2 regions of the Streptomyces sp. NPDC058375 genome follow, and region 2 is predicted to be linked to the other one. Evidence: riboswitches for the same ligand, from Rfam matches in the RefSeq annotation. Region 2 holds a riboswitch; the other holds the start of a gene.
The links. A riboswitch is a leader RNA that binds a small molecule or an ion and turns the genes downstream of it on or off. The one in region 2 is predicted to bind thiamine pyrophosphate.
Positions count from the first base shown of each region.

Region 1 (3,776 bases), on a different contig from region 2:
AGTGGTCGCCGTCGTCGTCGGCCTCTGGGAGCTCACCTCCCGCCTCCAGGAACGCAAGGGCATCAAGGCGCCCCTGATCCCGCTGGCCGTCGGCGGAGCCGCGATGGTCGTCGCCGGGTACGCCCGGGGCCCCGAGGGCGCCTGGATCGCCATGGCCCTCACCGCCCTCGCGGTGCTGGTCTGGCGGATGACCGAGCCCCCGGAGGGGTATCTCAAGGACGTCACGGCCGGGGTCTTCGCGGCGTTCTACGTCCCCTTCCTGGCCACCTTCGTCGCCCTGCTGCTGACGGCGGACGACGGGTCGTGGCGGGTCCTGACCTTCCTCGTCCTCACGGTGGTCAGCGACACCGGGGCGTACGCGGTCGGCTGGCGCTTCGGCAAGCACAAGCTCGCCCCGCGCATCAGCCCCGGCAAGACCCGCGAGGGCCTGCTCGGCGCGGTCGCCTTCGCGATGGTCGCCGGCGCGCTCTGCATGGAGTTCCTGATCGACGGCGGCGCCTGGTGGCAGGGCCTGCTGCTCGGCCTCGCGGTCGCGGCCAGCGCCACCCTGGGCGACCTGGGCGAGTCCATGATCAAGCGGGACCTCGGGATCAAGGACATGGGCACCCTGCTCCCCGGCCACGGCGGCATCATGGACCGGCTGGACTCGCTCCTGCCGACCGCACCGGTGGTGTGGCTGCTGCTGGTGCTGTTCGTCGGTTCCGGCTGAGCCCCCGGCACCCACCCCACCTGCACGTTCTGCGAGCGAGGGTCCGTCGTCCACAGGGCGGCGGGCCCTCACCCGTCTGTCTGCCACACTGGATGAACCATGCCTAAGCCCGGAGAACTCACTTTCGTCGCGCCCCGCGGAGCCAAGAAGCCCCCGCGGCACCTCGCCGACCTCACGCCCGCCGAGCGCAAGGAAGCGGTCGCCGCGACCGGTGAGAAGCCGTTCCGCGCCCAGCAGCTCTCGCAGCACTACTTCGCGCGGTACGCGCACGACCCGGCCGAGTGGACCAACATCCCGGCGGCGTCGCGGGAGAAGCTCGCCGAGGCGCTGTTCCCCGAGCTGATGTCCGTGATCCGGCACATCAGCTGCGACGACGACACCACCCGTAAGACCCTGTGGAAGCTGCACGACGGGACGCTCGTCGAGTCCGTCCTGATGCGCTATCCGGAGCGCGTCACGATGTGCATCTCCTCGCAGGCCGGCTGCGGGATGAACTGCCCGTTCTGCGCCACCGGGCAGGCCGGCCTCGACCGCAACCTGTCGACCGCCGAGATCGTGCACCAGATCGTCGACGGCATGCGTGCCCTGCGCGACGGCGAGGTGCCCGGCGGGCCCGCGCGGCTGTCCAACATCGTCTTCATGGGCATGGGCGAGCCGCTCGCCAACTACAACCGCGTGGTCGGCGCGATCCGCCGCCTCACCGACCCGGAGCCGGACGGACTCGGGCTCTCGCAGCGCGGGATCACCGTCTCCACCGTGGGCCTCGTCCCGGCCATGCTGCGCTTCGCCGACGAGGGCTTCAAGTGCCGCCTCGCCGTCTCGCTGCACGCCCCGGACGACGAGCTGCGCGACACCCTCGTCCCCGTCAACACCCGGTGGAACGTCCGCGAGGTGCTGGACGCCGCCTGGGAGTACGCGGAGAAGTCCGGCCGCCGGATCTCCATCGAGTACGCCCTGATCCGGGACATCAACGACCAGGCCTGGCGCGGTGACCTGCTCGGCCGGCTGCTCAAGGGCAAGCGGGTGCACGTCAACCTGATCCCGCTGAACCCCACGCCCGGCTCCAAGTGGACCGCCTCGCGGCCCGAGGACGAGAAGGCGTTCGTCGAGGCCATCGCGGCCCACGGCGTGCCCGTCACGGTCCGGGACACCCGTGGCCAGGAGATCGACGGGGCCTGCGGGCAGCTGGCGGCCTCCGAGCGCTAGGAGGTTCCCGGGCCTCCGAGCGTCGGCCTCCCCCGGGCGGCCGGAAACCGCCGGTGTAGCCTGGGCCGAAATCAACTTCATATTCCGACAGGGGAGCGCCACAGCGCTGAGAGTGCGGCACCAAGGACAGGTTGGCCGCAGACCCTCTGAACCTCGCCCGGGTCATTCCGGGTAGGAAGTTCGGACCTTACTCAAGCTGTTGCGCCCTGCCCGCTTCCGGTTCGCCGGACAGCGGGCGGGGCCGCGTCTCTTCCTGGTCACCTCCAGGAGGAATCACATGAACACCACCACGAAGTACGCGGCGACCGCGCTCGCCGCGGTGCTCGGCGTCACCGTGCTCGTCGGCTGCGGCAGCGACGACGGCTCGGCGGGCTCCGGCGCGTCCAAGGGCAGCGGGTCCAAGACCGTGACCCTGGTCAGCCACGACTCGTTCAACGTCTCGGACGAGGTGCTGAAGGCGTTCACGAAGGAGACCGGCTACAAGGTCAAGACCCTCAAGAGCGGCGACGCCGGGGCCGCGCTCAACCAGGAGATCCTGACCAAGGGCTCCCCGCGCGGCGACGTCTTCTTCGGTGTCGACAACACCCTGCTCTCCCGCGCCCTCGACATCGGCCTGTTCACCGCGTACGAGGCCAAGGGCCTGGACCGCGTCGCGCCGGACACGCAGACGGACGAGAAGCACCGCGTCACGCCCGTCGACACCGGCGACATCTGCGTCAACTACGACAAGAAGTTCTTCGCCGACAAGAAGCTCGCCCCGCCGAAGACCTTCGCGGACCTGCTGAAGCCCGCGTACAAGAACCTCCTCGTCACGGAGAACGCGGGCAGTTCCTCGCCCGGTCTCGGCTTCCTCCTCGGGACCATCGCCGCCGAGGGCGAGGACGGCTACGAGGCGTACTGGAAGAAGCTCAAGGCCAACGGCGTCAAGGTCGTCGACGGCTGGGAGCAGGCGTACAACGAGGAGTTCTCCGGCTCCGCCGGCGGCAAGAAGACCGGCGCCGACCGGCCGCTCGTAGTCTCCTACGCCTCCAGCCCGCCCGTCGAGGTGCTCTACGCCGACCCGCAGCCGAAGGAGGCCCCCACCGGGGTCGCCACCGGCACCTGCTTCCGGCAGACCGAGTACGCCGGGCTGCTGACCGGGGCGAAGAACGAGGCGGGCGGCAAGGCGCTGCTGGACTTCATGATCAGCAAGACCTTCCAGGAGGACATGCCGCTCAACATGTTCGTGAACCCGGTCGTGAAGGACGCGAAGCTGCCGGAGCTGTTCACGAAGCACGGCGAGAGCGTCGAGACGCCTTCCACCGTCGCGCCCGAGAAGATCGCCGCCAACCGTGAGCAGTGGATCCAGTCGTGGCAGTCGCTGGTCCTGAAGTAGGCATCGAGGAGAAGGCCGCCCGGCCCGCCGGCAGTGGGCCCGGGCGGCGGTCCGGGCGGCGCGGGGCCGCGGTGCGGCTCGGCCTGATGGCCGTGCCCGTCGCCTTCTTCGCGCTGTTCTTCGCCTATCCCGTGACCGCGATCGTCGGCCGCGGCCTCAAGGCGGGCGGCGACTGGCAGTTCGGGCGGATCGGTGACGTACTGGCCCGCCCGGACATCCTCGACGTCCTCTGGTTCACCACCTGGCAGGCCCTAGCCTCGACCGCGCTCACCCTGCTGATCGCCCTGCCCGGGGCGTATGTATTCGCCCGCTTCGACTTCCCCGGCAAGCAGGTGCTGCGGGCGGTCGTCACCGTGCCGTTCGTGCTGCCCACCGTCGTCGTCGGCACCGCGTTCCTGGCGCTGCTCGGGCGCGGCGGGCTTCTCGACGAGCTGTGGGGCGTCCGGCTCGACACCACGGTGTGGGCGATCCTGCTGGCCCATGTCT
Region 1 is NZ_JBHXJG010000109.1:2,884-6,659, forward strand. It holds gene ACFWM7_RS18955 (phosphatidate cytidylyltransferase) at 1-709, shown strand, start outside; gene rlmN (23S rRNA (adenine(2503)-C(2))-methyltransferase RlmN) at 809-1,915, shown strand; TPP riboswitch at 1,995-2,111, shown strand; gene ACFWM7_RS18965 (thiamine ABC transporter substrate binding subunit) at 2,193-3,290, shown strand; gene ACFWM7_RS18970 (ABC transporter permease) at 3,377-3,776, shown strand, end outside.
Region 1: another riboswitch for thiamine pyrophosphate. It lies ahead of ACFWM7_RS18965 (thiamine ABC transporter substrate binding subunit); the one in region 2 lies ahead of thiO (glycine oxidase ThiO).

Region 2 (3,776 bases):
GCGCCTCAATGCGATACCGGCCGTCGAGCAGCTGCCCGACGAGAGGGTCCTGGAGGGTCGTGTCCACCCCGAGAGTCTACGAGCCGCCACCGACACCCCGGACGGGCCGGGGCACTCCCGGGGCAGTTCCCTTACCGACCTGTGACAGGGAGGTTTTCAGCCCCTTGGGCGATTGAGGAGCGGGGGTTCGGGGGCAGCGCCCCCGACCACGTACCGGCAGCTCAGAACGCCGGCCGCTCCGGATCGAACGCCGCCCGCCCGTCCACCGGCGAGGACGCCTCGGCGAAGTGCCGGCGCGGAATCCGCCCCGCCCGGTACGCGAGCCGCCCGCCCTCCACCGCGTGACGCATCGCACCCGCCATCAGCTCCGGCTCCTGCGCCCGGGTCACCGCCGAGGCGAGCATCACAGCGGCGCACCCCAGCTCCATCGCCTGCGCCGCGTCCGAGGCGGTCCCGGCCCCCGCGTCGAGGATCACCGGCACCCCGGCCTGTTCCACGATCAACTCGAAGTTGTGCGGGTTGCGGATGCCGAGCCCGGAGCCGATGGGGGAGCCGAGCGGCATGATCGCCGCGCACCCCACCTCCTCCAGCTTCCGGGCGAGGACCGGGTCGTCGTTGGTGTAGGGCAGCACGGTGAACCCCTCGTCGACCAGCGTCTCCGCCGCGTCCAGCAGCTCGATCGGGTCGGGCAGCAGGGTCCGCTCGTCGGCGATCACCTCCAGCTTCACCCAGTTCGTGCCGAGCGCCTCCCGGGCCAGCCGGGCGGTGAGCACGGCCTCGCCCGCCGTGTAACAGCCGGCGGTGTTCGGCAGGACCTGGATGGAGAGCCGCTCCAGCACCGAGAGCACCGAACCCTGCACGGTCGGGTCCAGCCGGCGCATCGCGACCGTGGTCAGCTCGGTGCCCGACGCGATCAGCGAACGCTCCAGCACCTCCAGGCTCGGGGCCCCGCCGGTGCCCATGATCAGCCGGGATCCGAAGGTGGCGGGCCCCAGTGTGAAGACGTCGTCGGACATGGTCAGCCTCCCTGTACGGCGGTCAGGACCTCGACGCGGTCGCCCTCGCCGAGCGTCGTGGCAGCCCACCGGCCGCGCGGGACGACGCTCTCGTTGACGGCGGCGGCGACTCCGGCACCGGCCCGGGTCAGCGTGGCGACGAGGGCGCCCAGGTCCGTTCCGGCGGGAACGGCACGGGCTTCCCCGTTCACCGAGACGGAAACGGTGGCTTCGGGTGCGGCGGGGGCTTCCGGTAGCGCATCGGCCTCCGGTACGGCGTCGGCTTCCGGTACGCCGGTGACTTCGGGCACGGCGGTGGCCGCCGGACCGGCGGGCTGCTGCTGGGTCATACGGGCTGCTCCTGGAGTACGGGGGCGGCGGTGGTAGTTCCGAACCGGCCGGGGCCGAAGGGGCGGGCCGCCTCGGGCAGCTCGCCGGTGGTCAGGGCGTCGGCCATCGCGTCCCCGGTGACGGGCGTCAGCAGGACGCCGTTGCGGTGGTGGCCGGTGGCGAGCAGCAGACCGGGCAGGGAGGTCGGGCCGAGCAGCGGGGCGTTGTCGGGCGACGCGGGACGCAGCCCCGCCCGGGTCTCGGTGAGCGGCAGCTCGGTGATGCCCGGCACCAGCTCGTGGGCGTCGCGCAGCAGCTCGTACACCCCGCCGGCCGTGACCGTGGTGTCCCAGCCCATCTCCTCACTGGTGGCGCCGACGACCAGCTCGCCGTTCTCGCGCGGCACGAGGTAGAGGTGGCCGCCCCGGACCACGGCGCGCACGGTGCGGCTGAGGAAGGGGGCGTACGCCGGTGGCACGGTGAGCCGGAGGACCTGGCCCTTGACCGGGCGGACCGGCGGCACGAGCTCCGGCGGGAGCCCCGCGAGCCGGCCGCTGAGGCTGCCCGCGGCGAGCACGACCTGATCGGCCGCGAACTGCGTGCCGTCGCCGAGCAGTGCCCCGGCGGCCCGGCCCCCGGCGACGGTGAGCCGCTCGGCGGCCGTCCGGCGGAACGCGACCCCGGCCCGCTCGCACGCGGCCAGCAGCGCGGCGGCGAGGCGGCGCGGATCCACCTGGTGGTCGCCGTCGACCCGGAGGCCGCCCCGGACGCCCGGAGCCAGCATCGGCTCCAGACGGCGGCATTCACGGCCGCTCAGCCAGACCGACTCCAGGCCTGAACGCTCCTGGAGGGCGTGCAGTTCGCGCAGATGCGCCCGGTCGTCGGAGTCCAGCGCGACGGCGAGCGTGCCGCAGCTCCGGAAGCCGGTCTCCCGGCCGCTCGCCTCCTCCAGCTCCTCGACGAACGCCGGATAGCGGGCGGCGGAGGCGAGGTTGAGGCCGAGCAGCATCTGCTCGCCGTAGTGCAGTTCGGTGACGGCGGCCAGCATGCCCGCCGCGACCTGGGCGGCCCCGCCGCCCGGTGCGGGATCGGCCACGGTGACGCTCAGCCCCCGCTGGGCCGCCCGCCACGCGGTGACCAGGCCGATGATGCCGCCCCCGATGACGAGGACGTCGGATCCTGAGGTTTCTCCCCGTGCTCCTGAGGTTTTCCCCGAGACGCGCATGAGTGTCCAGCCCCTCCCTTCGCCGGCATGACCCGGAGCAGGTTCGTACGGTCGGAGGCCGTCCAGCCTCCCTCTCAGCCCGGTGCGTCCGGGCTCCCGCGAGTGTTCTACCTTGGCCACCCTAAACCCCGCCGCCCACTGCCCAGTAGGGGAGCAGCCACCATGGCCCGTTCGCTCGACGGACTCGTCCTCGCGCCCGTCGCCGACCAGGCCCCGGGCCAGGTCGGCACCCGCACCCGCTTCACGTACCACGAGGAGGGCGGCCGGATCTGGGCCGAGTACGCGGGCGGCGACGTGGTCCGGGGCCACCTCGTCGGCACCCGGAAAGGGGATGTGCTGGACTTCCGTTACGTCCAGCTCAAGCAGGACGGAACGACCTCGTCCGGGCACTGCGTCTCGACGGTCGTCGACCTCGCGGACGGCCGGGTGCGGTTGGAGGAGCGGTGGCAGTGGGAGTCGCAGGAGGGCAGCGGGACCAGCGTGGTGGAGCAACTGCCCTCCTGACGACAGTTTTTCCGGGGCGCTTCCGGGGCCCTTCCCGCGGCCGTCTTCCTGACGTTTCGTCAGGTGATTAAGGTGGACGGGTGAGCGAGCAGCAGACGGAGAAGAGCCCGGCCCGGCACGTCGTGATCGTCGGAGCCGGCATGGCGGGCGTCCAGACCGCCGTCGCCCTGCGGGAAGCCGGCTTCGCCGGGCCCGTCACCCTGATCGGCGCCGAGCCCCACCAGCCCTACGACCGCCCGCCGCTGTCCAAGGCCGTGCTGCTGGGCAAGGCCGAGGACTCCGCCTTCGACGTCGACTTCGAGGCGCTCGACATCACCCTGCGCCTCGGCCTGGACGTCACCGCCCTGCGCGCCGCCGACCACGTCCTGGACACCGCCGACGGCCCCGTCCGCTACGACGCGCTGGTCCTGGCGACCGGCGCGGAGCCCGTGACCCTGCCCGGCACCGAGGGCGTGCCCGGCGTCCATCTGCTGCGCACCCTCGACGACGCCGCCCGGCTGCGGCCCGTCCTGGACCGGCAGCACGACGTGGTCGTCGTCGGGGCGGGCTGGATCGGCGCGGAGTTCGCCACCGCCGCCCGCGCCGCGGGCTGCGCGGTCACCGTCGTCGAGGCCGCCGCCCGCCCGCTCGCGGGCACCCTGCCCGCCGAGGTGGCCGCCCCGATGGCCGCCTGGTACGCCGACAGCGGCGCCGAACTCCTCACCGGGGCCCGGGTCGACCGC
Region 2 is NZ_JBHXJG010000275.1:1,083-4,858, reverse strand. It holds gene pknB (Stk1 family PASTA domain-containing Ser/Thr kinase) at 1-67, opposite strand, end outside; gene ACFWM7_RS30280 (thiazole synthase) at 222-1,016, opposite strand; gene thiS (sulfur carrier protein ThiS) at 1,019-1,207, opposite strand; gene thiO (glycine oxidase ThiO) at 1,342-2,550, opposite strand; TPP riboswitch at 2,548-2,660, opposite strand; gene ACFWM7_RS30265 (hypothetical protein) at 2,713-3,054, shown strand; gene ACFWM7_RS30260 (NAD(P)/FAD-dependent oxidoreductase) at 3,135-3,776, shown strand, end outside.